DNA from 3 places in the Streptomyces sp. RLB3-17 genome. Region 3 is predicted to be linked to each of the others. Evidence: riboswitches for the same ligand, from Rfam matches in the RefSeq annotation. Region 3 holds a riboswitch; each other region holds the start of a gene.
What was found. A riboswitch is a leader RNA that binds a small molecule or an ion and turns the genes downstream of it on or off. The one in region 3 is predicted to bind cyclic di-AMP.
Positions count from the first base shown of each region.

Region 1: another riboswitch for cyclic di-AMP. It lies ahead of FNV62_RS37200 (M23 family metallopeptidase); the one in region 3 lies ahead of FNV62_RS55600 (C40 family peptidase).
Region 2: another riboswitch for cyclic di-AMP. It lies ahead of FNV62_RS25190 (M23 family metallopeptidase); the one in region 3 lies ahead of FNV62_RS55600 (C40 family peptidase).

Region 1 is NZ_CP041610.2:8,258,677-8,269,123, forward strand. It holds gene FNV62_RS37190 (M16 family metallopeptidase) at 1-55, shown strand, start outside; gene FNV62_RS37195 (M16 family metallopeptidase) at 52-1,440, shown strand; cyclic di-AMP (ydaO/yuaA leader) riboswitch at 1,747-1,907, shown strand; gene FNV62_RS37200 (M23 family metallopeptidase) at 1,920-2,684, shown strand; gene FNV62_RS37205 (GntR family transcriptional regulator) at 2,897-3,592, shown strand; gene FNV62_RS37210 (HPr family phosphocarrier protein) at 3,775-4,056, opposite strand; gene FNV62_RS37220 (bifunctional GNAT family N-acetyltransferase/acetate--CoA ligase family protein) at 4,235-7,054, shown strand; gene FNV62_RS37225 (DUF5998 family protein) at 7,226-7,813, shown strand; gene FNV62_RS37230 (alkaline phosphatase family protein) at 7,813-9,000, shown strand; gene FNV62_RS37235 (thymidine kinase) at 9,063-9,710, shown strand; gene FNV62_RS37240 (VOC family protein) at 9,731-10,447, opposite strand, start outside.
Region 2 is NZ_CP041610.2:5,552,529-5,562,975, reverse strand. It holds gene FNV62_RS25215 (MarR family winged helix-turn-helix transcriptional regulator) at 1-11, opposite strand, end outside; gene FNV62_RS25210 (dihydrofolate reductase family protein) at 84-1,226, shown strand; tRNA gene FNV62_RS25205 (tRNA-Met) at 1,300-1,373, shown strand; gene FNV62_RS25200 (hypothetical protein) at 1,524-1,715, shown strand; gene FNV62_RS25195 (PP2C family protein-serine/threonine phosphatase) at 1,877-3,019, shown strand; cyclic di-AMP (ydaO/yuaA leader) riboswitch at 3,276-3,433, shown strand; gene FNV62_RS25190 (M23 family metallopeptidase) at 3,445-4,482, shown strand; gene FNV62_RS25185 (aldo/keto reductase) at 4,541-5,485, shown strand; gene FNV62_RS25180 (PrsW family intramembrane metalloprotease) at 5,489-6,886, opposite strand; gene trmB (tRNA (guanosine(46)-N7)-methyltransferase TrmB) at 6,954-7,793, opposite strand; gene lhgO (L-2-hydroxyglutarate oxidase) at 8,105-9,310, opposite strand; gene FNV62_RS25165 (hypothetical protein) at 9,501-10,447, opposite strand, start outside.
Region 3 is NZ_CP041610.2:2,202,614-2,213,060, reverse strand. It holds gene FNV62_RS10380 (MFS transporter) at 1-486, shown strand, start outside; gene FNV62_RS10375 (hypothetical protein) at 530-682, shown strand; gene FNV62_RS10370 (SDR family oxidoreductase) at 679-1,239, shown strand; gene FNV62_RS10365 (SGNH/GDSL hydrolase family protein) at 1,426-2,328, shown strand; gene FNV62_RS10360 (CsbD family protein) at 2,518-2,691, shown strand; gene FNV62_RS10355 (GOLPH3/VPS74 family protein) at 2,865-3,470, shown strand; gene FNV62_RS10350 (hypothetical protein) at 3,541-4,728, opposite strand; gene FNV62_RS55600 (C40 family peptidase) at 4,894-6,456, opposite strand; cyclic di-AMP (ydaO/yuaA leader) riboswitch at 6,465-6,635, opposite strand; gene FNV62_RS10340 (diacylglycerol/lipid kinase family protein) at 6,751-8,112, opposite strand; gene FNV62_RS10335 (response regulator transcription factor) at 8,413-9,117, shown strand; gene FNV62_RS10330 (sensor histidine kinase) at 9,114-10,447, shown strand, end outside.

The DNA of each region.
Region 1 (10,447 bases), 6.1 Mb from region 3:
GTACGAGCCGGTCGCTGCCGACACCACCGAAGAGGACGAGGAGGCGGCGAAGTGACCGAGCTCGCCACCATGGACTTCCACCCGCAGCCCCAGGCGGGTCAGCCCAAGCCCTGGGCCTTCCCGGCGCCCGAGCGCGGCACGCTGGACAACGGCCTGACCGTGCTGCGCTGCCACCGCCCCGGCCAGCAGGTCGTCGCCGTCGAGGTGCTGCTCGCCGCGCCGCTGGAGGCCGAGCCCGCGGGCCTCGACGGCGTCGCCACGATCATGGCGCGCGCCTTCTCCGAGGGCACCGACAAGCTCTCCGCGGAGGAGTTCGCCGCCGAGCTGGAGCGCTGCGGCGCCACCCTCGACGCGCACGCCGACCACCCCGGCGTACGGCTGTCGCTCGAAGTGCCCGTCTCGCGCCTGCCCAAGGCGCTCGGGCTGCTCGCCGACGCCCTGAGGGCACCGGCGTTCGCGGAGAGCGAGGTCGAGCGGCTGGTGCGCAACCGGCTCGACGAGATCCCGCACGAGACGGCCAACCCGGCCCGGCGTGCCGCCAAGGAGCTCTCCAAGGAGCTCTTCCCGGCGACCTCGCGCATGTCGCGCCCGCGCCAGGGCACCGAGGAGACCGTTCAGAAGATCGACTCGACCGCCGTACGCGCCTTCTTCGACAAGCACGTACGTCCCGCCACGTCCACCGCCGTGATCGTCGGCGACCTGACCGGCGTCGACCTCGACGCGCTGATCGCCGAGACGCTCGGCGACTGGACCGGTTCGTCCGCCGAGCCGCGCCCCGTGCCGCCGGTGGCCGCCGACGACACCGGCCGTGTGATCATCGTGGACCGCCCCGGCGCGGTCCAGACGCAGCTGCTCATCGGCCGTGTCGGCGCCGACCGGCACGACCGTGTGTGGCCCGCCCAGGTGCTCGGCACGTACTGCCTCGGCGGCACCCTCACCTCGCGCCTGGACCGCGTCCTGCGCGAGGAAAAGGGCTACACCTACGGTGTGCGGGCGTTCGGCCAGGTCCTGCGCGCCGCGCCGGACGGAACCGGTATCGCGATGCTCGCCATCAGCGGCTCCGTGGACACCCCGAACACCGGCCCTGCGCTCGACGACCTCTGGAAGGTGCTGCGCACCCTCGCCGCGGAGGGCCTGACGGACGCCGAGCGCGACGTCGCCGTACAGAACCTGGTGGGGGTGGCGCCCCTCAAGTTCGAGACCGCGGCGGCCGTCGCGGGCACGCTCGCGGACCAGGTCGAGCAGTACCTGCCGGACGACTACCAGGCGACGCTGTACCAGCAGCTCGCCGCGACCGGCACCGTGGAGGCCACCGCGGCCGCCGTGAGCGCCTTCCCGGTGGACCGTCTGGTGACCGTCCTCGTCGGCGACGCCGCGCAGATCCAGGAGCCCGTCAAGGCCCTCGGAATCGGTGAAGTGACCGTAGTTTCGGCGGAGTAGAGGTTCACGGAGCGGAGGTTCAGCGGCTCAGTGGGGGCCGGCTGTAAGCCGAGCCGCACGCGGAGCGGAAGAGCGTGACTCCGCAGGGCCCGGGTGACTGAAGAGTCGCCCGGGCCCCTTTTTGATCGGATTTCCGCTCGGGCTCTCGCTCGGACTTCATCCCCAAGATGTCCGTATTGGTAGGGAGGTTGCCCGTCTGCCCTGTGGCATGCACTACAAAAGCCGTGATCCGTTTGTTGTTTGAAAGACGCCCCGTCTAGCGTCGGTGCGGCTGTTCGTCAGGCAGTGCGCCGCGCCCGCGGCACCGGACAGTCATCGCCGAGTCCCCGTACGGCGCGAGCCAGGGGAGCCGGGGACCCACACGTAGTCCCTGGGGTGAATCGGACGCCCTCCCTGGAGGGGGTCCGTAGGAGACCTTCCTGCTCCGAACCCGTCAGCTAACCCGGTAGGCGAGAGGGAAGGAAAGGATCAGCCCCTACATGGCGTTCACCTGTGGCCCCGGGAAACACCGCCGTCCGAGCCGCGTGAAGCGCTCCACCACGAACGCCGTCGGCGTCGCCGCGCTCACCACGACCGGTGTCATCGGAACCCTGGCCGCCCCGGCACTCGCCGCGGACGCCTCCGTCGAGCAGACCGGGCTGACCCAGGCCATCACCCTCGGCGACAACGTCGCCGCCCAGATCGACGCGCAGGCCGTCGCCCAGAAGCGCGCCGCCGACGAGGCCGCCGCGCGCAAGAAGGCCGAGGAAGCCGCGCGCAAGAGGGCCGCCGAGGAGGCGAAGAAGGAACGCGAGGCCAAGGAGCGTGCCGCCCGCGCCGCCGAGCGCAAGCGCCTCAACACCTTCGTCCTGCCGATCACCGGCTCGTACATCTCCACCGGCTACAAGACCGGCGGCAGCCTCTGGTCCTCCGGCAGCCACACGGGCGTCGACTTCCACGCCGCCTCCGGGACCTCGGTCCACGCGGTCGGCTCCGGCACGGTCGTCACGGCCGGCTGGGGTGGCGCGTACGGCAACCAGATCGTCCTGAAGATGCACGACGGCACCTACACGATGTACGGCCACCTGTCGTCCATCGGTGTCTCCGTGGGGCAGACGGTCACCCCGGGCCAGCAGATCGGCCTGTCCGGCTCGACCGGGAACACCACCGGGCCGCACCTCCACTTCGAGGCCCGTACGACGGCGGAGTACGGCTCCGACATGGACCCGGTCGCCTATCTCCGCTCGCACGGCGTGAACGTCTGACGCTCGCACACCCCGAACGTCTGACGACCGGCGTCAACACTTCCGAAGCCCCGGCTCCCCCCAGCCGGGGCTTCGTCGTTTCGAACGACTGTCTGTCCAAAAAATATCCATGGATTCCGGCCCGCCATCGGAAATTCCGGTTCTCTGCAATAGAGTCACTGAACAAGCGTCAATCGACCGCGTTTCGCGGGGATTAAGGCGGAGGTCCGGTCATGCGCATTCCCGCGCACTCGGTATGCACGGCGATCCGTGACGACATCGTCGCGGGTGTCTACGAGCGCGGCAGCCGGCTCACCGAGGAACTGCTCGCGCGACGCTACGGCGTCTCGCGGGTCCCCGTGCGCGAGGCCCTGCGCACGCTGGAGGCCGAGGGCTTCGTCGTCACCCGTCGGCACGCGGGCGCGTGCGTCGCGGAGCCCACCGAGCAGGAGGCCGCGGACCTCCTCGAGATGCGCATGCTCCTGGAGCCGCTGGGCGCCGCGAGGGCCGCTCAGCGGCGCACCGAGGCCCACCTCAAGGTGCTTCGAGGCCTGGTCAGACTGGGGCAGGAGCGGGCCAGGAGGGGGAACAGCGAGGATCTGCGCTCGCTCGGCGGCTGGTTCCACGAGACTCTCGCACAGGCCTCCGGGAGCCCCGCGCTGACCTCCACGCTGGCCCAGCTGCGGCACAAGATCGCCTGGATGTACGCGGTCGAAGCGCCGGCCAATCCGGCGGAGTCCTGGGCGGAGCACGGCGGGATCGTGGACGCGGTGGCGCGCGGCGACAGCGAGCGGGCGCGGGCCGTCACGGCGCTGCACGCCGAGCGTGCGACGGTCGCACACCGGCTGCGTTTTCCCGGCGGGGGAGATCGTCCGGAGCGTGTGAGGACTTCGCAACATCCCGTAAACATGACGGGCGTGCGTCATTAACACCGGCGCCGTATACAAAGAGGGGTAATTCGCGGGGGATTATTTCTGCTGCCCGCAATTGGAAAAGCGAAGGGCCCGCCCGATGTTTTCAGGCGAGCCCTTCGAATGCGTGCGGGGCGGGGTCTTTTGGTGCGAAGACCACTCCCGCCATCAATTGAGGAACCCCGCTCGGGGGCTCTTTCTCAGACGGTCTCGGGGAGCTCCTCGAGACCCTCCGCCACCAGCTTCGCCAGCCGGTCGAGCGCGGCGTCCGCACCCTCGGCGTCCGAGGCGAGGACGATCTCCTCGCCGCCCTGGGCGCCCAGGCCGAGGACCGCCAGCATGGAGGCCGCGTTGACGGGGTTGCCCTCCGCCTTGGCGATCGTCACGGGGATACCGGAGGCCGTGGCCGCCCGGACGAAGATGGAGGCGGGACGGGCGTGGAGGCCCTCGGCCCAGCCGACGTTGACGCGGCGCTCAGCCATGTGATGCTGCCCTTCAGGTGTTCAGGGTTGTCTAGACCAGTGTTCCACAACGTGAAGCGAGCCCGGGCAGGGTCTTGTTCCCGTCCCGAACTCCGCGTCGGATCCCGGCCTGGATCCGACTTCGGTGCCCCTAGCCTGCCTCGCGCCGTTGTCGGACGCGAGCCGTACTCTGGGGCCCATGCAGACCTCGTCGGACCGGCACGAGTACCCCTCCCACTGGGAGGCCGACGTGGTGCTGCGCGACGGCGGCACCGCCCGCATCAGGCCCATCACCGTCGACGACGCCGAGCGGCTGGTGAGCTTCTACGAGCAGGTCTCGGACGAGTCGAAGTACTACCGCTTCTTCGCGCCCTACCCGCGCCTGTCCGCCAAGGATGTCCACCGCTTCACGCACCACGACTTTGTGGACAGGGTGGGACTCGCGGCCACGGTCGGCGGCGAGTTCATCGCCACCGTACGCTATGACCGTATTAATGCCGATGGTCGGCCCGCCTCGGCACCCGCGGACGAGGCCGAGGTCGCCTTCCTCGTGCAGGACGCCCACCAGGGCCGCGGCGTCGCCTCGGCCCTCCTGGAGCACATCGCGGCCGTCGCCAGAGAGCGGGACATCCGCCGTTTCGCCGCCGAGGTACTGCCCGCCAACACCAAGATGATCAAGGTGTTCACGGACGCCGGGTACCAGCAGAAGCGGCACTTCGAGGACGGCGTCGTACGCCTGGAGTTCGACCTCGAACCCACCGACCGCTCGCTCGCCGTGCAGCGCGCGCGGGAGCAGCGCGCCGAGGCGCGGTCCGTGCAGCGACTGCTCGCGCCCGGCTCGGTCGCCGTCATCGGAGCGGGCCGCAACCCCGGCGGGGTGGGACGCAGCGTCCTCGACAACCTGCGCGCGGCCGGTTTCACCGGGCGGCTGTACGCCGTGAACAAGGCACTCCAGGAGAAGGAGCTCGACGGCGTCCCGGCCCACCGCTCCGTCCGCGACATCGCCGAGCCCGTCGACCTCGCGGTCGTCGCCGTGCCCGCGCCGTACGTCCCCGAAGTCGTCGCGGAGTGCGGCGAGCACGGGGTACAGGGCCTCGTGGTCGTCTCCGCCGGGTACGCCGAGAGCGGCCCCGCCGGACGCGAGCGCCAGCGCGCACTCGTCCGCCAGGCGCGTACGTACGGGATGCGCATCATCGGACCGAACGCCTTCGGGGTCATCAACACCTCCCCCGAGGTGCGCCTCAACGCCTCGCTCGCGCCCGAGATGCCGCGCCCCGGGCGGATAGGCCTGTTCGCCCAGTCCGGCGCGATCGGGATCGCACTGCTCTCCCGGCTGCACCGGCGCGGCGGCGGCGTCACCGGCGTGACCGGAGTGTCCACCTTCGTCTCCTCCGGGAACCGGGCGGACGTGTCCGGCAACGACGTACTCCAGTACTGGTACGACGACCCGGACACCGACGTCGCCCTGATGTACCTCGAATCCATCGGCAACCCGCGCAAGTTCACCCGGCTCGCCCGGCGGACGGCGGCCGCCAAGCCGCTGGTCGTGGTCCAGGGCGCGCGGCACGCCGCCGCTCCCCAGGGGCATGCCGTACGGGCCACCCGGCTGCCGCACGCCACCGTGTCCGCGCTGCTGCGGCAGGCCGGGGTGATCCGGGTCGACACGATCACCGAGCTGGTCGACGCGGGGCTTCTGCTGGCCCGCCAGCCGCTCCCCGCCGGACCCCGGGTGGCGATCCTCGGCAACTCGGAGTCCCTGGGGCTGCTGACGTTCGACGCGTGCCTCGCCGAAGGACTGCGACCGCTTCCGCCGCTGGATCTGACCACGGCGGCCTCGGCGGAGGACTTCCACCGGGCGCTGACGAAAGCCCTCGCCGACGACAGGTGCGACGCCGTGGTGGTGACCGCCATACCGGCCGTGGGGGAGACGTCGGCCCAGGACGAGGCCCTGGCGAAGGCCCTCCGATCGGCCTCGGCCTCGGCCCCGGCGAAGCCGGTGCTCGTGGTGCACGTCGAGCTCGGCGGGCTCGCGGAGGCCCTGTCGGCGGCGGCCAGCACCGCACCACAGGCGGCGTCCACGGCGCCCGGCGCGGGCCAGGCACCCCGTCCCGCCGAACGCCCGGCCACCGCGGTGAGCGGCCCCTCGGAGGCGAGCCCCCGGCTCATCCCCGCCTACCCCGCCGCCGAGCGCGCCGTCCGCGCCCTCGGCGAGGCCGTGAAGTACGCCCAGTGGCGGCGCGAGGTGGCCGACCCCGGCAAGGTCCCCGAGTACGAGGACATCGACGAGAAGGGCGCCGCCGAGCAGATCGACGAGCTGCTGTCCCGGGGCTCGGGACTGACGCTCGCCCCCGAGGACGCCTGCGTGCTGCTCGGGCGGTACGGCATCGACGTACACCGGGCACTGCCCGCGCCGACACCCGACGAGGCCGCGGCGGCCGCGCGCACCCTCGGTTACCCCGTGGCCCTCAAGACCACCGCACCGCACCTGAGACACCGCGCCGACCTGGGCGGCGTACGCCTGGATCTGACGGACGAGGCGCAACTGAGGAGGGCGTACACGGAGTTGACCGACCTCTTCGGAACGCCGGAGGTGCTGCGCCCGGTCGTGCAGGGCATGGCGCCGCGCGGGGTCGACACGGTCGTACGGGCCGTCATCGACCCGGCGGCCGGAGCGGTGCTCTCGTTCGGCCTGGCCGGTGCCGCGTCGGAGCTGCTCGGGGACACCGCACACCGGCTGGTTCCGGTCACCGACCGGGACGCGAGCTCGCTGGTCCGGTCGATCCGGACGGCGCCGCTCCTGTTCGGCTGGCGCGGCTCGGCGCCGGTCGACACCGTGGCCCTCGAAGAGCTGATGCTGCGCGTCTCGCGGCTGGTCGACGACCACCCGGAGGTCGTCGCCGTCTCCCTGGAGCCGGTGGTGGTCGCCCCGCGCGGCCTGAGCGTGCTCGGCGCCACCGTGCGGCTGGCCCGCGCCCCCGTCCGCGACGACCTCGGCCCCCGCACGCTTCCCGTGGTCTGAGCCGTACCGGTCCCGTGGTCTGGCCGTACCGGTCCCGTCGCCTGAGCCGTGCCGGCCCGTCGTCCGAGCCGTACCGGTGCCCGCCGCCGTCGAGGATTCGTTCTGATCCGTCCACGACAGACACCCGCGAGCGGTGCCTCGCAGTCAGTGGGCCACCGTAGGATGGACGTCATGGCCAAGACCAGTACGACGACCCAGGGGCTGCGAGCGGCGATCGAGCGCAGCGGCTACTACCCGGCCCTCGTGGCCGAGGCGGTGGAGGCCGCGATCGGCGGCGACACCATCCGGTCGTACCTGGTCCACCAGGAGACGACGTTCGACGCCAACGAGGTGCGCCGGCACGTGACCGTGCTCGTCCTCACCGGCAACCGCTTCATCGTGAGCCACACCGACGAGCAGAACGCGGACACGACCTCACCGACGCCGTACGCCACGACCTCGACCGAGTCCGTGAAACTCGGCCGGATCTCGTCGGTCGTCGTCAGCCGGGTCGTCGCCAACCCCGAGTCGTACACGCCGGGCACGCTGCCCCGCGAGGTCGTCCTGACCATCGGCTGGGGCGCGGTCTCCCGCATCGACCTGGAGCCCGCGGCCTGCGGCGACCCCAACTGCGAGGCGGACCACGGCTACACGGGCAACTCGACGGCCGACGACCTGAGCCTGCGCGTCAGCGAGGCCGGGGACGGCCCGGAGACGGTGCGCCAGGCCCTCGCCTTCGCGCAGTCCCTCTCCGAGGCGACCGCGGACATCACCCGCTGATGGCGCTGCCCACCTGGGACCACCCGGAACCGCTGGCCATCGATTCCGCGCCCGTTCCCGAGTACGGCGCGGGCTCGCTCGCCGATCTGCTGCCCACGCTCGCCGCCGGCATGGGCGTTCCCGGCATGACCACCGCCATACCGGAACTGACCGAGGCCGACCGGAACTGCGTCTTCCTGATCGACGGTCTCGGCTGGGAGCAACTGAAGGCGCACCCGGACGAGGCCCCCTTCATGAGCTCCCTCCTCGGAAGCTCACGCGGCGGCACCGGCCGCCCGATCACCGCCGGCTACCCGGCGACCACCGCGAGTTCCCTGGCCTCCGTCGGCACGGGCCTGCCGCCCGGCGCGCACGGCCTGCCCGGCTACACCGTGCGCAACCCGAGGACCGGCGAGCTGATGAACCAGCTGCGCTGGAGTCCCTGGACGGAACCCCGCGCCTGGCAGCCGTACCCCACCGTCTTCCAGCTCGCGGACGCGGCGGGCGTGCACACGGCCCAGGTCACGTCCCCGACCTTCCAGAACACCCCGCTCACGAAGATCGCCCTGAGCGGGGGAACGTTCCACGGGCGGCTGTCCGGCGAGGAGCGCATGGACCTCGCGGCCGAACAACTGGCCGTCGGCGACCGCTCGTTGGTGTACACCTACTACGCCGAGGTGGACGGCAAGGGCCACCGCTTCGGCGTCGACTCGGACCCCTGGCGCGGCCAGCTGATGTACGTCGACCGCCTGGTCCAGCGCCTCGCGGAGCAACTGCCGCCGCGCGCGGCGCTGTACATCACCGCCGACCACGGCATGATCGACATCCCCTTCGACGAGCAGCACCGCATCGACTTCGACGAGGACTGGGAGCTGCGCGCGGGAGTCGCCCTGCTGGGCGGCGAGGCCCGGGCCCGGCATGTGTACGCCGTCCCTGGTGCCGAGGCGGACGTCCTGACCTGCTGGCGCGAGGTCCTCGGCGAGCAGTTCTGGGTGGCTTCACGCGACGAGGCGATCGCGGCGGGCTGGTTCGGGCCTCAGGTCGACGAACGGGTGTATGCCCGGATCGGCGACGTCGTGGCGGCGGCCTGCGACGACGTCCTGATCGTCGCGACCGAGCGGGAGCCGAAGGAGTCGGCGATGGTCGGCAACCACGGTTCGATGGCACCGGTGGAGCAGCACGTTCCGCTCCTGGAAGTACGTACCTGACCCCTCCCCGCCCGTCGCTCCTCCGCCCGCCTCCCTTCTTGTCGAAAGGTGCTCAACTCCCCATGCCCGAGCTGGTGTTCTTCTCCGGAACGATGGACTGCGGGAAGTCGACGCTGGCTCTCCAGATCGAGCACAACCGCTCGGCCCGGGGCCTGCAGGGCATGATCTTCACGCGTGACGACCGCGCGGGGGAGGGCAAGCTCTCCTCGCGCCTCGGCCTGGTCACGGACGCCGTGGAGGTCGCGGACGACCAGGACCTGTACGCGCACCTCGTCCACCATCTCTCCCAGGGCGGCCGGGCGGACTACGTGATCGCGGACGAGGCGCAGTTCCTGGCCCCCGGCCAGATCGACCAACTGGCCCGGGTGGTTGACGACCTGGGGGTCGACGTCTTCGCGTTCGGCATCACCACCGACTTCCGCTCCAAGCTCTTCCCCGGCTCCCAGCGCCTCGTGGAGCTCGCCGACCGGGTCGAGGTCCTCCAGGTCGAGGCCCTGTGCTGGTGCGGCGCCCGTGCCACCCACAACGCCCGCACGATAGGCGGCGAAATGGTCGTCGAGGGCGCCCAGGTGGTCGTCGGCGACGTCAATCAGGCGGAGGACATCGGTTACGAGGTCCTGTGCCGTCGACACCACCGGCGCCGGATGACGGCGGCGACGGCCCGCGCGGGCGCCCTCTCGCCCGACGTACTGCCGATCGCCTCCGCCTGACGCTCAGCGCGCAGCGTGGGTCATCGCTCGGTGCGGATCACCGAGAACACCGCGCCTTCCGGGTCCGCCACCGTGGCCACCCGTCCGTAGGGCGAGTCGTGGGCCGCCTTGAGGAGGTGTCCGCCGAGGTCGGTGGCCTGGGCGACGGCCTCGTCCACGTCCGCGACCTCGAAGTACGTCAGCCAGTGCGCGCCGCGGTCGCGGGGCAGGCCGTGGCCGACGCCGTGAATGCCTGCCACCGGGCGGCCGTCGATGTGCAGGGTCATGTAGTCGAAGTCGGCCGAGACCACCGGCTCCGGCTCGTGTCCGAAGACCCCCTGGTAGAACTTGACGACGCTCTCGGTGTCGCGGGTCACCAACTCGATCCAGGCGGGGGTGCCGTGCACCCCGTGGAGCGCCGTGCCCAGATGGGCCGCCGCCTGCCAGACCCCGAAGACGGCGCCCGTGGGGTCCGAGGCGATCAGCAGCCGCCCGGCCTCTCCGGCGTCCAGGGGACCCACGCCCACGGTGCCGCCGCAGTGCCGTACCGACTCGGCGGTGTGGTTCACGTCCTCCGAGGCGAAGTACGGCGTCCAGGCGATCGGCAGATGCCGGTCGGGTGGCATCTGGCCGATTCCCGCCACCTCGTGGCCGTCGAGCAGGGCCCGCGCATACGGGCCGAGCTGCCGCGGGCCCGGTTGGAACTCCCAGCCGAACAGCTCTCCGTAGAACTCCTGGGTCGTGGCCATCCCGTGCAC
Region 2 (10,447 bases), 3.3 Mb from region 3:
CGGGTCGTCATGCCGCCAGTCTAGGTATTGTTTAAAACTTGAACCACTAGGAGCCCTGCGCTCGGAGCTGGAGAGTGCGCCCCATGCCCCACCCCTATGTCCTGTTGTCCGCCGCCGTCTCCCTCGACGGCTTCCTGGACGACACCGGCCCCGACCGCCTGCTGCTCTCGGGCCCGGCCGACTTCGACCGGGTCGACGAGGTACGGGCGTCCAGCGACGCGATCCTGATCGGCGCCGGCACCATCCGCGCGGACAACCCCCGGCTGCTGGTCAACTCCGCCGAGCGGCGGGCGGCGCGGGTCGCCGCCGGGCGCCCGGAGTACCCGCTGAAGGTCACCGTCAGCGGCTCCGGCGACCTCGACCCGGACGCCCAGTTCTGGCACACGGGCGGCGAGAAGGTCGTCTATACGACGGACAAGGGCGCCGAACGCGCCACCGACGCCCTGCGCGGACTGGACGTCGACGTGGTCCCGACCGGCGCCGAGCTGGACTGGCGCGTCGTGCTCGAACACCTCCACGACGCCCGCGGGGTGCGGCGGCTCATGGTCGAGGGCGGGGGGCGCGTGCACACCCAGCTGATGACACAGGGGCTGGCGGACGAGCTGCAGCTCGCCGTCGCGCCGCTCTTCGTGGGGGAGCCGGACGCGCCACGGCTGTTCGGACCCGGGGGATATCCGCCGGGCCGGATGCGGCTGGTGGAGACACGACCGGTCGGGGACGTCGTCCTCGTCCGCTACGTCCCCACCGCACCCGGGGAAGGCGCCCTCGCGTCCGCCGCGGACCGGCACTGGCTGGGCGTCGCCTGCGAGCTGGCGGCGCTGTGTCCGCCGTCGGAGACCGCGTTCAGCGTGGGCGCGGTGGTGGTGGCGGCCGACGGCACCGAGCTGGCGCGCGGGCACTCGCGGGAGGGCGACGACCCCGTCGTGCACGCCGAGGAGGCGGCGCTCGCGAAGATCGATCCCACGGATCCGCGTCTGCGCTCCGCCACCGTGTACAGCAGCCTGGAGCCGTGCGCGCGGCGGGCTTCCCGGCCCGCGCCCTGTGCGCGGCTGATCCTCGACGCGGGGGTACGGCGGGTGGTCACCGCGTGGCGCGAGCCCGACACGTTCGTGACGGAGGCCGACGGCAACGGTCTGCTCGTGGCCGCGGGGGCGGATGTCGTCGTACTGCCGGAGTTCGAGGAGCGGGCCGTGGCGCCCAATCGTCACCTTCTCGCGGCCGGCTAGGGGCGGCCTCGCGGTCGTCCGCGAAAAGCCTGGTGAATCGGGCCCCGCGGATGGCGTACACTAATTTCAACGACGCGGGGTGGAGCAGCTCGGTAGCTCGCTGGGCTCATAACCCAGAGGTCGCAGGTTCAAATCCTGTCCCCGCTACTGAAGGCCAAGGGCCGGAACTCGGAAACGAGTTCCGGCCCTTGGTTTTTCCCGTTCACCGTCCCCGTTTTCCTGCCGCCCGGCGTTCCCGTTCGCCGTCCCGCCCCGGTTTTCCCTGTCGACCCGACTTTCTGTAGTCTTCCGCTCACTATGAGTCGTCATCGCTGGCTGGTCCGACGCGCGCCGGCGCTCGCGCTGCTGCTCGCCGTGTGCGCGCTGTTCCTCGGGGCCTGTCACGACGGTCACGACCTCGTGCCGGACGGCGGGAGCGTCGTCGCCCCGGCCGGGTACCACCACGAGCGCGGCGGAGCCGGCGGCGTCCGGTGGTCGGCCTCCGACTGACGTGTCCCCCGGTCGGCCCCTCCCCGCTCGCCGCCCGCCCCCGAGCCGGGAAGTCTGGACGGGTGGGGCAGCAGCAAGGAGGCGCGCAGCGGGCCGAGGAGCCGTACGGCGAGCCGTACGAGAAGCCGAGTGACGAGCGGTACGACCGGTCCGGTGGGCGGTTGCCCGGGGACCCCGTGCCCGATCCGGGGCTGGGGGACGAACCGGTGCCCAGCCCGGCCGAGGCGGACCGGCGCCGGATCTCCTGCGCGCGCAGCCTCGTCCGGGTGCTGCCCGCGCTGCTCATCCTGGTCGGCGCGTTCTACGACTACTTCACCCCGATGGCCTTCACCGCGGGCCCCCTCTTCACGGCCGCGCCGCTCGTGGCCGCCCCGCTCTTCTCGCTGCGCGGCACCGTGCTCACCGGCATCGCGGCGCTCGTCGCGGTGCTCACGATCCACATCCGGCTCGGCATCGTCTTCAAGGTGGACGCGCTCACGGAGGTCGCCACCGTGGCGACCGTCGGCGTGCTGGCCGTGCTCATCAACATCCTCGTCCGCCGCACCGACGAACGACTCGCCTCGGCCCACCAGATCGCCGAGGCGGCCCAGCGTGCCGTCCTGCCGGAACCCGACCAGCGGATCGGCGGCCTCGACGTCGCGGCGCGCTACGAGGCCGCGCAGGCGGGCGCGTTCATCGGCGGCGACCTGTACGCGGTGCAGGACTCCCCGCACGGCGTACGGCTGGTGGTGGGCGACGTACGCGGGAAGGGCATGGACGCGGTGGCCGCCGTCGCGGTGGTCATCGGGGCGTTCCGGGAGGCGGCCGAGCAGGAGGCCACGCCGGAGGCGGTCGCGCAGCGGCTGGAGCGGGCGCTGGCCCGCGAGGGCACCCGGCGCGAGGGCCTCGACGCCTTCGAGGGGTTCACCACCGCCGTCCTCGCGGAGATCACGCACGAGGGCGGCCTCGTCAGGATCGTCAACCGCGGCCACCCGCCGCCGTTGCTGCTGCACGCGGACGGAACGCTGGTCACGCTCGTCGCCGCGAACCCCGCACTGCCGCTCGGCATGGGCGAGTTGGGCAGCTGGCCGGACCGTGCCGAGGAGACGGAGTTCCCGCACGGGGCCACGCTCCTCTTCCACACGGACGGCCTGTCCGAGGCCCGCGACGCGCAGGGGCGCTTCTACGATCCGGCCGCGCGCCTGGCCGGACGGACCTTCCCCGGACCCGACGCCCTGCTGGCCACGCTCGTCGAGGAGGTCCGACGGCACACGGGCGGCGCCCTGACGGACGACATGGCACTGCTCGCCGTACGGCGGCCGTAGCCACGGAAGGGCGCGTTCTTGATCGATGTCACGAGGGGTGATCGGTCGATGCCCCTCCGCATAACAACTGACACACCGTCAAATAACCGCCAGGTAGGGAGGCGCGGCCAACTCGCCCGATTTCCGTCGGTCATGGGCGGTAAGTCCCGGCCAAAAGTGGTTAATGATCAGTACGAACAGCTTGGAATCCGGTACCCGCGTCTATTAACGTTCGATAACGCAGCGCGGTCGTCCCAGCCGTCACAAGAGTCGGCTCCGTGCGCACGCGCCGAATCCCGCAAGGGAACCGGGGAACCACCAACTTGGGGTGAATCGAGCGTCTTTCACGGTGGAGACACCGTGGGTTGACGCGCGTAGGAGACCTTCCTGCTCCGAACCCGTCAGCTAACCCGGTAGGCGAGAAGGAAGGAAAGGAGCACGCCCACGTGGCGTCCAACCGGCCTGCCCAGCCCACTTCGTTCCCGCCGAACGACACCCAGACTTTCGGCTACGCCTACGGCAAGGACGAGGGCCCCTGGGAGGAGTGGAACCCCACCGAGGATTCCATCCGTCCCCTCCGCGGCCGGCACCGCGTCTCCAAGCAGCGCGGCGGAGGACTCGCCCGCAGCTCCACGGTCCTGGGCGTCGGCGTCATCGCCGCCGTCGGCGCGGGCGGCATGGCCACCGCGGCGCCCGGCAAGCCGCCGGTCTCCATCTCGCTGCCCGACTTCTCCTCGGTCACCGCATCGGCCAAGGCGCTGATATCCGACGGCGGTTCCAGCACGCCGAAGGGCTCCGCCACCCCGCTCACCAGCGCCGGTGTGACCAGCGCTGACGCCGCGCAGGGCAACACGGATGCGGGCGAGGCGCTGCGCGCCCGCATCATCCAGCAGGCCGAGTCGCAGCAGGACCAGATCGACAAGGCGGCCCAGGCCGCCGCCGAGTCCGCCGCCGCGAAGAAGGCGGTCGCGCTGGCCGCCAAGCAGAAGGACGACGCCGAGGCCAAGGTCGCCGCCGCGAAGAAGAAGGCGGACGAGGACGCCAAGCAGAAGGCCGAGGCCGCGCGCCTCGCCGAGCTCGCCAAGAGCTTCTCGCTGCCGACCTCCTCGTACACCCTGACCTCCCGCTTCGGCGACGCCGGTTCCATGTGGTCCTCCGGCTACCACACCGGCCTCGACTTCGCGGCCCCCACCGGCACGCTGATCAAGGCCATCCACAGCGGCACGATCACGGAGGCGGGCTGGGCCGGCTCGTACGGCTACCGCACCATCCTCACCCTCGACGACGGCACGGAGCTGTGGTTCTGCCACCAGTCCTCCATCAGCGTCAGCGTGGGACAGAAGGTGGCCACCGGTGACGTCATCGGGCGCGTGGGCGCGACCGGCAACGTGACCGGGCCGCATCTCCACCTGGAGGTTCACCCGGGCGGCGGCAGCGCGATCGACCCGATGGCGTGGCTGCAGAGCAAGGGCCTGAACCCCTGATCGTTCCCAGGGGCCGTATACGGAATATGGCAATCCGGTACGGCTGTTGAAATAAGGCATGACTTCTCTACGCAAGCTCGGCTCCTCCGACCTCGAGGTCTTCCCGCTCTCCCTCGGCGGCAACGTCTTCGGCTGGACCGCCGACGAGGCGCAGTCCTTCGCCGTGCTCGACGCGTACACGGCCGGGGGCGGCAACTTCGTCGACACCGCCGACGGCTACTCCGCGTGGATCGCCGGCCACACGGGCGGTGAGTCGGAGACGATCATCGGCAAGTGGTTCGCCGCGCGGGGCAACCGCTCCGACGTCGTCCTCGCCACCAAGGTCAGTACCCACCCCGAGTACAAGGGCCTGTCCCCGGCGAACATCAAGGCCGCCGCCGACGCCTCGCTGCGCCGCCTCGGCACGGACTACATCGACCTCTACTACACCCACTTCGACGACACCTCGGTGCCGGTCGAGGAGATCATCGGCGCGCTCGACGAACTGGTCCGGGCCGGCAAGGTCCGGGAGATCGCCGCCTCCAACATCTCCGCCGAGCGGCTCGCGGAGTCCGTGGAGTTCTCCGACCGCGAGGGCCTCGCGCGCTACGTCGCCCTCCAGCCCCACTACAACCTCGTCTCGCGCGACACCTACGAGGGCCCGCTCCAGGAGGTCGCCTCCCGGACCGGCCTGGCCGCCGTCCCGTACTTCGCGCTCGCGTCCGGATTCCTCACCGGCAAGTACCGCCCGGGTACGACGGTCGACTCCGCGCGTGCCGAGGGCGCGGGCAAGCACCTCGACACCGAGCGCGGCATCCGCGTCCTGGCCGCCCTCGACGAGGTCGCCGGGGCCCATGACGCCGAGGTCGCCACGGTCGCCCTCGCCTGGCTCGCCGCCCGGCCGACGGTCGCGGCGCCCATCGCCTCCGCACGGACGGTCGAGCAGCTGCCGGCCCTGCTGGCGGTCGCCGACCTGACACTGACGGACGCGGAGGTGGCCAGGCTGACGGAAGCGTCCGCCTGAGGCCTACGACTGGTAGGGGTTGTACGCGGGGTACGGCGTCGCCGGGGCGGGATACGGGGTCGTCGCACCGGCGGGGTACGGGGGCGCGCCCGCGGGGTTCACCTGGCCGGGCACCGGCGCGTAGCCGTAGCCGGGCCACGGCGGCGGCAGCTGCGGCGGCACCGGTACGGCAGGGGCCGCCGCGTGGGCCGCGTACGCGAGGGAGGGGCGGGCGACCTCCCGGCGGCGCCACAGCTCGTGCAGCAACTCCCCCTCCCGTACGACGAAGTCGGCGTTGGCGCGACCACTGCGCCCCCGGTGCCGCAGAAACGCCAGCGAGGTCGCGTACGCCTCGTACTGCGCGACCGAGCGCGCCGCCGCCCTGCCGAAGTGGTGGGCCGCGTAGTCGCGGGCCAGCCGCCGCGCCCGCATCGAGCCGAGCGCGTACGGCTCGGGCGGGGTGAGCCACCCGGCCGCCGCGTACGCCGGAAGTTCGGTCCGTACGGTCTTCAGCTCCCGCTGCCGCGTCCAGATGACGAGGAAGGTGAGCAGACCGAACGCGGGCACCATGAACGCCCCGTACACCGCGTAGAAGCCGTACTCCCCGAAGTTCGACGAGCCGTTCCACATGGAGTGCATGCCCATCGCGAGCAGCAGTCCGGTCAGGGGCAGCAGGACGCGGCGCACATGCTGGCGCTCGGCGGACAACGCCGCGGTGCCGAAGCCGATGCCGGTGAGCACGGTGAACAGGGGGTGCGCGAAGGGCGACATCACGACGCGGACGAAGAAGGTCGCGGCGGTGACGGAGGCCAGGCCGTGGTCGCCGTTGAGCTGGTCCGTGCCGAAGGCGGTGCCGAGATAGAGGATGTTCTCGGTGAAGGCGAAACCGGTCGCGGTGACTCCGGCTATGACGACTCCGTCGACGATTCCCGTGAAGTCCCGGCGGCGGAAGAGGAAGACCAGGAGCACGGCGGCGGCCTTCGCGGACTCCTCCACGATCGGCGCTATGACGGTCGCGCCGAGGGTGTCGGCGCTGGACGGGTCGGCGGTGGCGGTCGCTATCCATCTGGTCGCGAAACTGTTGGCGACGATCGCTATCAGCGCCGCCGCGCAGGCGCCCCACGCGAAGGCGAAGAGCAGGTTGCGCCAGGGGCCGGGCTCCACCCGGTCAAGCCAGCGGAACGCGGCGACGAGGAGCGGCACGGGCAGCACGGCGAGGCCGAGCCCGACCAGGAAGCCCTCGGTGCCGGTCTGTTGGCGGACCAGGGCCAGGATGACGAGGCCGGAGAGCGCGAGCAGGGTGATCAGCGCGCCGTAGCGCACCCACTTCCGCTGCCACCAGTGCGCGTGCCGCAGTGCACCGTCGGCCGGCCCACCGGTGGGACCGCCGGGATACGTCGGGTACGGGGGGAAGGTGGCCACGGCATTGACCCTAACGAGGGAGGGGCGCTGCCCGCGACGGCGCCTGGTGGTGTTCGTCCGCGGGCCTTCAGTCGCCGGATGTGTCCTGGTCTCGGTGCTGTACGCGCCGGAACAGGAGGTCGTTCACCACATGACCCTTCTCCAGTCCCTGCCCCTCGAAACGGGTCAGTGGCCGGAAGTCCGGACGAGGCGCGTAACCGCCGTCCGGCCGGGTGTTCTCGAAGTCCGGGTGCGCGCTCAGCACTTCCAGCATCTGCTCGGCGTACGGCTCCCAGTCGGTCGCGCAGTGCACGAGGGCGCCGGGCCTGAGGCGGGTCGCCGCGAGGCTGAGGAACTCCGGCTGGATCAGCCGCCGCTTGTGGTGCCGCTTCTTGGGCCAGGGATCGGGAAAGTACACGCGCAGCCCGCTCAGGGAGTCCGGCGTGAGCATCTCCCTGAGCAGAATGATCGCGTCACCGTTGCCGACGCGGATATTGGTGAGTCCGTTCTGGTCCGCGAGGTTGAGCAGGTTGCCCTGCCCCGGCGTGTGCACGTCGACGGCGAGGATCCCCGTCTCCGGGTCCTCCGCCGCCATCCGCGCGGTGGCCTCGCCCATCCCGAACCCGATCTCCAGCACGACGGGCCGCTCGCCCCCGAACAACTCCGCGAGATCGATCACCCGCTGCCCGTCGATGTCGAGCCCCCACTTGGGCCACAGCCGCTGCAACGCGTCCGCCTGCCCCGTGGTGACCCGGCTGCGCCGCGGCTGGAAACTCCGGATCCGCCGCTCGAAGTGCGATCCGGCGGGGTCGGCCTTCGGACCGTCGGGGAACCGGGGCTCCCCCTTGGCCCGGACATGCCGATGGGGCTCACCTCCGGCGACGGAGCTGGACCGGGGCTCTTCGGGGGAGTCAATGGAGTCAGACACAGTGAGGACGATTTTACGGCGCCCCCGAGAGCACTCTCCCGCCGCCGCGGGCGCGTGGGGGCTGGTCGCGCGGTTCCCCGCGCCCCCAAGAGCGCTGGCGCGCATCTTTCAGCCCGTCCGGCGTCTGAGGACGAGGCCGTCAGGCCGATGGGGCACCGGGGCGCAGCCCCGGCCCCCCAGGGGCGCGGGGAACTGCGCGACCAGCTCCCACCGGCCCGCAGTCGACAAACCCACCCGGGGGTCTGGGGGCGGAGCCCCTGGGGATGGGACGGGTAGGGGCGGCGGGGCGAGAAACTCAGGTCGGTCACCCGTCACGTGCCCGCCAGCACCCCCAGCGCCCTGCGCGCGACCTCGCGGCCGATCGGGAGCGACGCCGTGGCGGCGGGAGACGGCGCGTTCAGGACGTGCACGGTGCGCGGGCCCTCCTCGATGAGGAAGTCGTCCACCAGGGTGCCGTCCCGCAGGACGGCCTGGGCCCGGACACCTGCCGAGGCCGGGAGCAGGTCGTCCGGCGTCACCGCGGGCAGCAGCCGCCGCACCGCCCCGGTGAACGCCGCCTTGGACAGCGACCGCCGCAGCTCCCCCGCCCCGTACCGCCAGTGCCGCCGCGCCATCCGCCAGGAACCGGGCCACGCCACGGCCACGCCCACCTCGCGGGGCCGGACGACCCCCCACCCGTACCCCTCCCGGGCGAGCGCGGGCACCGCGTTGGGCCCGATGTGGACGTCTCCGTCGATCCCCCGGGTGAGGTGCACGCCGAGGAAGGGGAAGGCGGGGTCGGGGACCGGGTAGACCAGGCCGTGGACCAGCTCGGGACGCGCCAGGGAGTAGTACTCCCCGCGGAAGGGGATGATCCGCATGCCGGGCTCGTCCCCGGCGAGGCGCGCGATCTCGTCGCAGTGCAGCCCGGCGCAGTTGACCAGCACCCGTCCCCGCACGACCGCCCCGTCCTCCGTGCGGACGGCGACGCCGAGCGCGGGTCGGCGGTCGATGCGGACGACCTGCGCCCCGTACCGGATCTCCGCCCCGGAGGACTCGGCGAGCTGCCGGGCCACGGCGACGAAGTCGCACACCCCCGTCGTGCCGACGTGGATCGCGGCGAGCCCGCGCACCTGCGGCTCGTACTCCGCTATCTGGGTGGGGCCCAGCTCCCGCACCGGAATCCCGTTCTCCCGGCCGCGCTGCACGAGCCCGTGCAGACGGGGCAGCTCGGCCTTGTCCGTGGCGACGATCAGCTTTCCGGTGACGGCGTGCGCGATGTCGTACTCCGCGCAGAACTTCACCATCTCGGCGGCGCCCCGCACGGCGTACCGCGCCTTCAGCGAGCCGGGCCGGTAGTAGATCCCGCTGTGGATCACCCCGCTGTTGCGTCCCGTCTGATGCCGGGCGGGGCCCGGCTCCTTCTCCAGCACCGTCACCCGCGTGCCCGGCGCGGCGCGCGTGATCGCATACGCCGTCGCCAGGCCGACGATCCCGCCGCCGATCACCAGCACATCGCAGTCGTAAGCGACCCGCACCTGTTCCACCTCCCGGCTTCAAGAGTGCACTGCGCCACTGACAACGCCTTCAAACCCAAGAAGTGGGCCGCGCCCCCGAAGGAGCGCGGGGCCGCGTCATTGTGCGGCTCCGCCGCGTGGGCGCGACCGGCCCCGGACAACCCGCAGCCGCAAGACCACGGCAACCCGGCAGACGCGAAGGCACCCACCCCTAGGCCGGGGCCATCAGCAGCGGCCGTGCCCGCTCCCTCAGCTCCACCACACGCGGTTCGTCGCCGTAGGGCTCCAGACGGTGCAGAAGGTCCTTCACGTACTCCGTCGTGCGCGCGGAGGAGATCCGCCCGGCGACCTCCACCGCCCGTACGCCCTGCTCGCATGCCGCGTCGAGATTGCCCGACTCGAGCTCGGCGACCGCCGACACCACCAGTCGCAGACCGTGGGAGCGTACGAACTCCTCCGTCGGCTTCGACAGTGCCTGCTCGGTGAAGCGGCGCACCTGACGCGGCGCCTTCAGATCGCGGTAGCACTCGGCCGCGTCGGCCGCGAAACGGTCGTACGAGTAGAAGCCGAGCCAGCTCGGGTCGTGGTCGCCGTCCCGGGCCCGCTCCAGCCAGCCCTCGGCGGCCTTCAGGGCCCCGCCGGCCGCCTGGGCGTCACCCGCGCGCGCGTGGGCGCGTGCCTCGACGAGACGGAAGAAGCTCATGGTGCGGGCGGTGGCGAGCCCCCGGTTGCGCTCGAGGGCTGCCTGGGCGAGGTCGACGCCCTCGTCGCCGAAGCCGCGGTAGGTCGCCTGGAGGGACATCGAGGCCAGTACATAGCCGCCCAGAGGGACGTCGGCGGCGGCTCGGGCTAGGCGCAGGGCCTGGATGTAGTAGCGCTGGGCGGCCTCCTGCTGGCCCGTGTCGAAGGCCATCCAGCCCGCCAGCCGGGTCAGCTCGGCACTCGCCCCGAACAGGGCTCTGCCCACCTCGTCGGAGTAGGCGCCGAGCAACAGCGGTGCCGCCTCGACCCGCAGACATTCCGGCACCATCGACGAACGCCAGTCGCCACCTCCGTACTTGGAGTCCCAGCGCCTGGCGTCCTCTGCTGCCTCGCGGAGCTTCTGCACATCGCTGTGGCCGACTTTCAGTGGTGCCCCGGAGCCCTCGGAAGGGTTCA
Region 3 (10,447 bases):
TGCGGTCCGCTGGTCAAGCGCTACGGCGCCCGGACCGTACTGATCACCGGCAACACCCTCGCCGTCCTCGGCTACCTGGCCACGGTCCCCGTCGTCGACTCCGGGGCGTACACGCAGATGACCGCGCAGTTCGTCGTCGCCGGATTCGGCATCGGCCTGGTCGTCCCCTCCATGACCAACGCCATGCTCGGCTCCGTGGACCCGGCCAACGCCGGTATCGCCTCCGGTGTCCTCAACGCCTCGCGTCAGCTGGGCGGCCTCATCGGGGTCGCGGTCATGGGTCTGCTCGTCGGCCAGGCCGCCTCCGACCACTTCCTGTCCGGCCTGCGCGCGGCCCTGCTCTGCGCCGTGGTGGCCCTCGCGATCAGCGCCGTGCTCAGCGCGGTCGGCCTGCCCGGGCGGCAGACGACCACCGCGACGGCACCGACGGCCGCCGCGTCCAAGGCCGGGTCCGAGCCCGCTCTGAAGACCGCCGACGCGCGCTGACGGCCGCCCGCCCGGTCGCCCTACCCCAAGGAGTCCCCGTTCCATGCCTCACCTCGTGCTCGAATACTCCGGCAACGTCCGGGAGCGCATGGACCCGCCCGCCCTCTTCGGGAGCTGCACGGTCCGAGGACCACAGCGACCGTCCCGCGGCCTGACCGGGCCCGCCCCCCACGTACAGGAGCAGAACCAGTCATGAGCGCATACGCAGACCAGCGCGTCCTGGTCGTCGGCGGCACCTCCGGTGTCGGCCTCGCCACCGCCGGGGAGTTCGACCACGTCGTCGTCTCGGCGGGGGAGACCCCGATGGGGCGGGTCGACGCCCTGCCGCTGGCCGACGCGTACGCCGCCATGGACAGCAAGTTCTGGGGCGCGTACCGCATCCCCGGGTCCGTCCGCGTCCGTCCCTCCGGGTCGCTGACACTGCTCGCCGGCTACCTATCCCAGCGGCCGGGCTGGGCCTCGGCCCTGCAGAGCGCCATCAACGCGGCCCTCGAGGCCCTCGTGCGCGGCCTGGCCCTGGAGTACGCGCCGCTGCGCGTCAACGCCGTCTTGCCGGGGCTGCTGCGGACCCCGCTCTGGGAGGGCATGGACGTCACCGCCCGCGAGCGGATGTACGAGGCGGCGACGCAACGCCTGCCCGTGGGACGCGTGGGGGAGGCGGCCGACGTCGCCCAGGCGGTGCTCTTCGTCACCGGCAACGCCTACGCGACGGGCACCACCGTGTACGTCGACGGCGGCGGAACCATCGCCTGACGGCGCATGACCCGACGCCCCTCGCCGTACCGCGGCGGGTGCGCTGCGAGACCCCGTCTCCGGTACTCGGGGGGACGGGGTTTCCCGCATATGTGACAGATCTCTTCTCCAGCGACCTACCGGCCGGTATACAAGCGATGTTGAGCGTGCAAGGAACGCCGCGTCAGTGTCGACGGAGGAGAGATGATGAACCATCACGTGGTCCGGGGCGACGCCACCCGAAGACGACGACATGCCTCCGCGCTGGGAGCCGCCCTCGGTTGTGGTGTCCTGCTCCTCGGCGTCGCCTCCGCGTCTCCCGCTGTCGCGAGCGGATCGCACTCCCACCGGGGAGTCGACTACGTGGCGCTCGGCGACTCGTACACCTCCGGACCCCTGATCCCTCGTCAGGTGGACGCCAACTGCGCCCGCTCCGACCAGAACTACCCCTCGCTCGTCGCGACGCGGCGGCCGACCCGATCGTTCACGGACGTGAGCTGCGCCGGTGCGACGACCGACAACATGTGGAAGGCGCAGGGAACCAACGGACCCCAACTGGACGCCGTCGAGCGCTCCACGGATCTGGTGACCGTGCAGATAGGCGGCAACGACATCGGCTTCGGCTCCATCATCGGCACCTGTGCCGCGCTGAGTTCCAAGGACCCGTCGGGCAACCCCTGCCAGCAGTACTACAACTCCCCGGGCTTCGACCAGCTGACGCGGAACATCATCGAGACGGCCCCCAAGATCGCGCGGGTGCTGCGCGCCGTGCACGACAGGGCCCCGCACGCCCGGGTGCTCGTGGTCGGCTACCCGGACCTCCTGCCCGACGACGGCAGCGGCTGCTATCCGTCCGTCCCCTTCGCCGCCAAGGACTTCGCCTACCTGCGTGACGTAGGGAAGCGGCTCAACCTGATGATGCGCGCGGTGGCCCTGTTCAGCCGTGCCGACTACGTCGACACGTACAAACCCACCGTCGGGCACGACATGTGCAAAGCACCCGCCGACCGGTGGATCGAGCCACTGCAGCCCGCATCACCCGCCGCCCCCGCACACCCCAACGCCAAGGGCGAGGCGGCCATGGCCGGGGCGGTGCTCCGGCGGCTGTAGCTCCTGCGTGATGCGCGATCTCCACGGACTTCACGGACTTCACGGACCTCACGGACCTCACGGACCTCACGGACCCCATGAAACCCACGGACTCCGCGAACTCCATGGACCAGGCATGTTTACACGATCTGCCCAGGGTCACACGGGTCAGTGAGCACCTGATGCCGAGAGCACCGAGAGGTGAGTTCCATGGCTCGCGACCAGAAAGCCAAGGCCAAGGCCGAGCAGGCCAAGGGCAAGATCAAGGAGACCACGGGTCGTGCCGTGGGCAACGAGCGGATGACGGCCGAGGGGCGTGTGGAGAAGGCCAAGGGTGACGCGCGTCAGGCGAAGGAGAAGACCAAGGACATCTTCCGCGGCTGACGCCCGGCCGCTCGTGGGCGGACGGTTCACACGGAGCAGGGGGCCCGTCGCATGGAGCGACGGGCCCCCTGCTCCGCTCCGCGCGCACCCGCGCCGAGCGGTGGAGGTTCGTAGGCTTTCCCCGCCGAAGATCGTAGGCTTGCCCCTCCGGAGACTGTGTGGGGGAGCCATCTATGACCACGGCCAGGGACCTCTTGATCACCGCCATGGACGTGGACCCGGACCGCTCTGTGGGGCAGGGCGACCTCTCCCTCGCACTCGCCGGGGCCGAGGTGATCGACCTCCTCGCCGCTGACGCCGTACACCTGGACGGCGACCGCCTCGTGCCGGCCCCGGAGCCGACGACGGAGGACCGCCTCCTGGCCGAGGCGGCGTCCTCACTCGTACGTCAGGTGCCCTACGAGCCGGTCGAGGACTGGCTGTGGCGCAGGGGGCGCGGCCTGGCCGCGGTCCATCTGGCCGCCCTCGAGGCGGACGGCCAGCTGACCCGGCAACGCCAACGCCGACTGCTTTTCGGAGCCGTCCGGATGGTCGTGGTCGACTCGCCCGCCCGGCGCCGGGCCCTGCACCGCTGGGCCGCCGACGAGCCCGTCCTCGTCTCCCTCGCGGCGGCCGTCGGGATTCCGGCCGAGCAGGGCGTGGACGTACCGGTCGTGACCGACGACGCGGTGACGACCGTGCTGGCCGCCGTCAACGACGCGGTCATGGAACTGGAAGCGGTACGCCAGCGCCGGTCCATCGAGAACGCGGCGTTCGCCAACCTCTGGCGAGGTGCGTGAGCGAGCGGGCGCGCCGTGACCCGCCGGGTTCAGAGGGTGACCTCGGGTCGGCGCCGGTTTCCGGTAGCGATCACTCGCCCCTGCCGGGCCCGTTCTCGGACGTGCCGGTGCCGGTGCCGGTGCCGGTGCCTGTTCCCGTGTCGGTGCCCCGGTCCGGGCCGTCGTCGCGGGCCGCGCGGCGTGCCCGTACGGTGCCCGCGACCCGTTGGAACGTCCGCGTCAGCTGGTGGAGCGGGTTGCCCTCCTGACCGGCGGACGTCTCGTGCGCACCGGACGCACTCGTCCGGAGGTCGCGGAGCTCGGCCAGCGCCGCATGTGCGAGTTCGGTCGCCTCGCGGTACTGGTCGCGCGACTTCGTCATGGCGTCGAGTGCCTCGGCGTAGACAGCCACCAGTGCCCGCGCCTCCTCCAGCGTCAGCAGCTTCCAGTCCTCCCGGAGGCCGGTGAGGGCGTCCTGCGCCGTTTCCGGCAGCGGCCGGGGCAGTGCCGCGTACCGTACGACCTTCTCCAGGAGCTCCGTCGGCTCCGAGCCGTCGAGGAACACGCTGCGTACGGTGCAGTCCTGCTCGTCGTATCCGGGCCGGGCGGGGGAACCGGGCAGAATCACGGCGCCGCCGCGCGGCACCCGTACGCCCAGGTCGTACAGCGCCCAGTTGACCGTCTGGAACTGCTCGGGCGCGGCGCGGTGTTCCACGACGCGGTGCCGCAGAGCGGGCGGGAGCAGCCGGGCCAGCGGGAGGCGACCGCGTTCGTCGGTGGTCATCGCCTCGTGGATGACGACGTTGATGCTCCAGCTGTGCTGCGCTGCCTCCTTGAGCAGGCGGCGCAGCGTCTTGTCCTCCTGCGGCAGCGGGTTGATGTCCCGCAGGCGGAGCCCGGGCACGATGTCGTGGTCCCAGGGGACCTCGTGCCCCTCGGGCCAGAACATGGTCGCGGGAGAGGGCCACGCGAGGTCCCACGGCCGTTCCGCCTCGGCCACCAGCGTCCAGCGGGTTCCCTCGGCGGCGTGTTCGCGTCCGTCCGTCGTGAGCCGTGCGCGAACCGGGACGGCGTCGTCGACCAGCCAGCGCGCCTCGAAGACATGGCCCTCGGCGTTCGAGGGGTCCTCTGCCTCCAGAAAGTCGTGGATCGTCTCGTCGGCCTTCAGCCTCCGCAGGTTCTCCCTGAGGATCTCCAGCGGGGCGGACCCGATGTGGCGCCCGCCGGCCAGCCAGACGGTTTCCGGAGCGGTGGCGCGGGCGGTGGAGGGCTTGGGCATGAGTCACTTTGCGGTGGGAGGCGGCGTGGCCTCCCAGTATGGTCAGCGCGGGTGGCCGGTCGGGCGGCGAGGCCCACGTGGATCACGTAAATCCCCTATTGTGGAACTTCGACCGTTCCAGCGCCTTATGCGTGTTTTGAGGCGCTGGCAACGTCGCCGTGTCCGTCACGCCGGGCGCAGCGCGCTGTGAATCGCCTTCTGTCCGGCGAAGAAGAGGGACTCTTCGCGTATCGAGGCACCCGGGCTGGGGGCGTGGATCATCATGCCGTTGCCGGTGTAGAAGCCGACGTGGCTGACGTTGTCGTAGAAGAAGATCAGGTCGCCGAACTGGATGTCGGTCAGGGGAATCGCCGCACCGGCGGTCGCCTGACCGTGGACGGTGCGCGGGAGTGCGACCCCGGCGGCCCTCCAGGCGGCCTGGACGAGGCTGGCGGAGTCGTACGAGTCCGGCCCGGTCGCACCCCAGACACACGGCTTGCCGATCTGCTCGCGGGCGAAGGCGAGGGCCTTGGCGGCCTTCCCGCCGTACGCCGACTCCGCCGTGCCGACGGCCGTGTTGACCGCGCCGGTGAAGGCGCCGGTGCCTACGGGCACACCCGCGGCCAGGGGCATCCCCGCGCCGAGGGACATGTCCGCGCCGAGCGGCATCTCCGTACCCATGGGCATCCCCGTACCCATGGACATGTCCGTGGGCAGCGGTATGCCCCTGCCGAAGGACATGTCCGCGCCGGGAGTCATGCCCGCGGTCAGGGGCATCCCCGCGCCGAGGGACATGTCGGCACCGAAGGGCATCTCCGTACCCATAGGCATCCCCGTACCCATGGGCATCCCCGTACCCATGGACATGTCCGTGGCCGGCGGTACGCCTGTGCCGAAGGACATGTCCGCGCCGAGCGGCATCCCGGTGCCGAGGGACATGTCCGGGCCGAGTGCGGTCGACTGCTGTCGCTGCCACTCCTCCTCGGCCTGTCGGCGAGCCTGGTCCTCCGGGGTGGGCCAGACACCCTCGGCCGGACGTGACTCGATCGCCGCGGGCCCGGGGTTCCACAGCGCGGCGTGCTTGGACACCAGTTCACGGGCCAGCGCCAGCTTGCGCTGGATCTTCGCCTTGGACGTCTTCAACGAGGACTGCCCCGGCCCGGCGGGCAGCGCGGGCAGCAGGGCCGTGGCGGCCTCCTGCGCGGATCGCGGCGCAGGCTCCGGCACGGCCGGCAGCGCGGCGACGGCCCTGCCCGTCAACTCGGCCACGGGCCCGGCGGCCGTCTCGGCGGAGGGGCCCGCGGTCAATTCCAGAACGGGGCGGGCGGTCAACTCCCGCCCACGGTTGGCGAGTCCGTCCTCAGGCCGCTTCGCCGGGCCCGTGGGCCGCGCCTCGGCCGGGCGGTTCGGCATCCGGTCGGCCGGCAGCCTGGCCGGCGCGGACGGACCCAGCTGCGTGCGCGCCGCGTCGAACCAGGTCTTGGTGATGTCGTCGAGGGCGGGGTCGCGGCGCCTGCGAGCGGTTTCCGGCGCGGTGTTGACGCGGCTTCGGCTCCCCGTGGTCATCGCGCGGGTCCCGTTGACGAACCCGACGGCGTTCTCGGCCTGGTCGTAGAGGGAGCTGATCCGCTGCTGCACCTCCTCGCGGCTCGGACCGTCCGCGCCACTGAGGGCGGCCGTCGCGCGTGCGGAGTCGGGCAGGCCAGGGAGGCTGTTGCCTCCAGGGCGCGGGGTTCGTTCCGGCGCCATGGGAGCCGTACTCCTTCCGTACTCCGCCTACCGGGCCAGCTGTCGGGTTCGGGCGGAAGATTCCGGAAGGCATGCCCTACGGTCCTTGCCCGATCGGGCAGTTGGGCCGATTCACCCCAAGGTCGGTTGGGTCCCGGTTCCGGTTGCCACAGGGGCATCGGATTCGGCGGAGGTCGCGCGACCCGGCGAGGTTCGCCGGAGGGAGTCGTGCGGCCTACCGCCAACTTAGCCAATTTGTGTGCCTGGTGTGAAGATTGGAGCGCGAACTGTCCGATATGTAATTGTGACCTTCGTCTACGTGTCCCGGCCTCGACCAGGATGTCGTACGACCGCCGTGCGCCCCATGGTCGCCGCGAGCGTGCGCAACCGGCGCCAGTCCAAAGAGGGTTGGGTCTCCGGCACGCCGGGCCGTTCCTTGGGGACGCGGACGCGTAGCGCGCCGGGCTCGATGCGGCAGTGGACCGGGGCGGGCAGGACCAGGGCCTCACCGTCGATGCCGGCCTCGATCTCCGCGCGGTCGGCGTCGATGACCACCTCACGGGTGGTCAGGACCGCGAGTCCGTCCGGCGCGGGGTCCAGTACGAGCGCGGCGGCCTCGGCCGCGCTGTCCACCGTGATGCCGAGGACACCGAGCAGCCCGGAGTCGAGCCGTTCGCGGCGGCCGAGACCGGCCGGATCGTTGGTGCGGTACGGGTTGTTGCTCACCAGTACGGCCTGCGGGGCGTCGAGCGTCGTGTCCGCGGCGCGAGCGGTCAGCCGCGGCCCGCGCTGGCGGGTGAGCAGGTCGGGCAGGAGGTCCAGGATCGTGCCGATCTTGTCGTCGCGGTACGCGGGACTCTGCACGACCGCCGCGTACGCGCCGAAGGAGGCGTTGTTGACGAACGGGTGGCCGCCGGCGAAGCCGAGGTCCACGCGGAGTTCGACGCCGTCGGTGAGGGCGTCCAGACAGGTCGCCGGGTCCTCGCGGTCGAGGCCGAGGTCCATGGCGAAGTGATTGCGGGTGCCCGCGCAGACCACCAGGAACGGCAGACCGTGTTCGGCGGCGACGGCCGCGACCAGCGCCTGGGTACCGTCACCGCCGGCGACGCCCAGCAGATCCGCGCCGTCCGCGACGGCGGCCCGGGCCAGCGCGGTGACGTCCTGGTGCCTGTCCGGGTCGAGGAGCACGACCTGCGCGCCGAGCCGCTCCGCCTTCTCCCGCAGCCCGAACTTCGCCACCTTGCCGCCGCCGGAGTGCGGGTTCATGACGAGGAACGGGCGCCGCGGCGGTGGCGCCCTGCGTTCCTTCGGGCGCGGGGCGCGCGTCCGGTCGCTCCGCAGGGCGTACCGGCCGCTCCAGACGGCCACGGTCCACAGTGCCAGGGACACGGGAACGGCCCAGAGCAGCCCGGTCACGGCGAACAGGGTGATCACGGCGCCGGGCGCGACGGCCGCCAGCACGGCCGCCACCCAGCGGAGCGGGCCGCGCCGGGTCAGCGCCCACCACAGCGCCGCCGCCGTGACGGCCACGCCGAGGAGCGCGGCGAAGAGCAGCAGTACGCCGTCCACGCCTCCGTAACCGAGCGGCAGCAGCACCGCCAGCGCCGCCGCGACCAGCGCGGCCCTGGCCGCCCACCGTTTCCCGTGGCCGACCTGCGCGCTCGTGTCCACACCCATCGCTCCTCCACGGACGTCGTAGAAGTCCGGCCCTGGTGGGCCCGGCCGCACGGAGGCCTGGTTCGGCGGGTCGTCGGCTGTGTGCGGGGTCGGCCATCGACGACACAGTCGTATGCAACCGTCGGGTCAGGCCCCGCGCAACCGCCACGCTCCGCCGGGCCCGCGCCGACCGGGGCCGGTCCGGGCGGTTCTCACCGAACCCTTGGTCCACCCCTCGGGGCCCGTTCCGCCGTGGCTGATGCACGATGGGCGGCGGCGGGCCCCGGCAGTACGCCGGTGTGTGTGGGAGGGACAGTGGTGATGAGTGGGCAGCGCGGCCGTGTCCTGGTCGTGGACGACGACGCGGCGATCCGCCGCTCGCTGGAGCGGGGCCTGCGGCTCGGCGGATTCGCCGTGGACCTGGCCGACGGGGGCCGGCCGGCCCTGGCGGTGGCCCGGCGGACGCCGCCGGATGTGATCGTGCTGGACATCTCGATGCCCGACCTCAGCGGCATCGAGGTGTGCAGGGCGCTGCGGGACGAGGACAACGACGTACCCGTGCTGATGCTCTCCGCACTCGACGAGACCGCCGACCGGATCGCGGGCCTGCAGGCGGGCGGCGACGACTACCTCGTCAAGCCCTTCGCCCTGCAGGAGCTGGTCCTGCGGCTGGAGGCACTGCTGCGGCGCAGGCCGCCACGGGACAGCGGCACCGTACGGGCCGGCGGGCTGCTCATGGATCCCGCCGCCCGCAGGGTGAGCCTCGACGGGCGGCCGGTGGAACTGACCCGCCGCGAGTTCGAGCTCCTCCACTTCCTCGCCCGCAACGCCGGCATCGTGCTCAGCCGGGACCAGCTCCTCGATCGCGTATGGGGCTACGACCTCGAGGTGCGCACCGACGCGGTGGACACCTTCGTCAGCTATCTGCGCCGCAAACTGGAGACGTCGGGGCGCTCCCGGATCATCCACACCGTACGAGGCGTGGGCTTCGTGCTGCGCGACGACGACCCGCGGGAGCGGCCGTGAGACTGTCCACGCGGATCGCCCTGGCCGTGGGCGCCACCGTGCCCGTACTGGTACTGGCCACCGGCTGGCTGCTGCTGCGGCTGGTCGCCGCGGATCTGCACGATCAGCAGGACACGCATCTACGCGAGCGCGCGGTGGCCGTCGCCAAGGACGCCCGGAGTCTGCTGCGCGCGAGCGCCGCCGACCGGTCGGCGGCGGTGGAGCAGGCCCGCGAACGCCGGGTGTTCACCTCGGCCCTGGACGTGGGCGTACGACTGATCGGCCCCGAGGAGACCTTCACGGGCGGCCCGCAACCGGCGGCCGACGTGGCGCTGCCCGCCAGGGCGCGCGTGCCGGTCACCCTCCGTGCCGACGGCAGGAGCTGGCGGATCCTGTCGACCCGGGTGACGGGGGCCCGCCCCGGTGTGCGCGGCACCCTGTGGCTGTTCGCGTCCGACACCGCCGCCGACACCCAGGTGCGCCTGGTCCGACGGCGCGCGGTGACCGTCGCCCTGCTCGCCGCACCGCTGTCCGGGCTGCTCGCCTGGGCCGTCGCCACACGGGCCAGCACACCGCTGCGCCGTCTGCAACGCCGGGCGAGCGGCCTCGACCCCCGCTCCAGTTCCACCCGCCTGGACCACACCCCGACGCGGATCGCCGAGGTCGACGACCTCGCACACACCCTGCAGACCGTCCTGGCCCGCTACGACGAGCAGGCGCTCAGGACCGCCGAGGCACTGGCCACCGCCCGCTCCTTCGCCTCGGCGGCCTCGCACGAACTGCGCACCCCGTTGATGAGCATGCAGACCAACCTGGAGATCCTCACCGAGCATCCGGAGCTCGCCGGACCCGACCGCGACGAAGTGCTGCACGACCTGAGCCGCGAACACGCACGCCTCCTCGGGGTCCTCGTCATGCTGCGCGACCTCGGCCGCGGAGACCTCGTCGAGGCGGACGCCTTCGGCCCGGTCGACCTCGCCGACCTCGTCGAGGCCAGCACCGAGGAACAGCGGCGACGCCATCCGCACGCACGGGTGGCCGGCCACTGCGCACCGGGGCTGCGCGTACACGGCTGGGAGGCGGGACTGCGGAGCCTGGTGGACAACCTGCTCGTCAACGCCCTGGTCCACGGGCACACGGACGGGCAGCCCCCGCAGGTCGAGGTGACCTTGCGCGCGAGCGGCGCCGACGCGCTCCTCGTCGTCGAAGACCGGGGCCCTGGCATCCCGCCCGAGCTGCGCACCGAGGTCTTCGAACGCTTCCGCCGCCGACCGGACAGCCCCGGCTCCGGCCTCGGGCTGACCCTGGTCGCCCAGCAGATCGCCCTGCACCGGGGCGGGATCCGGGTACT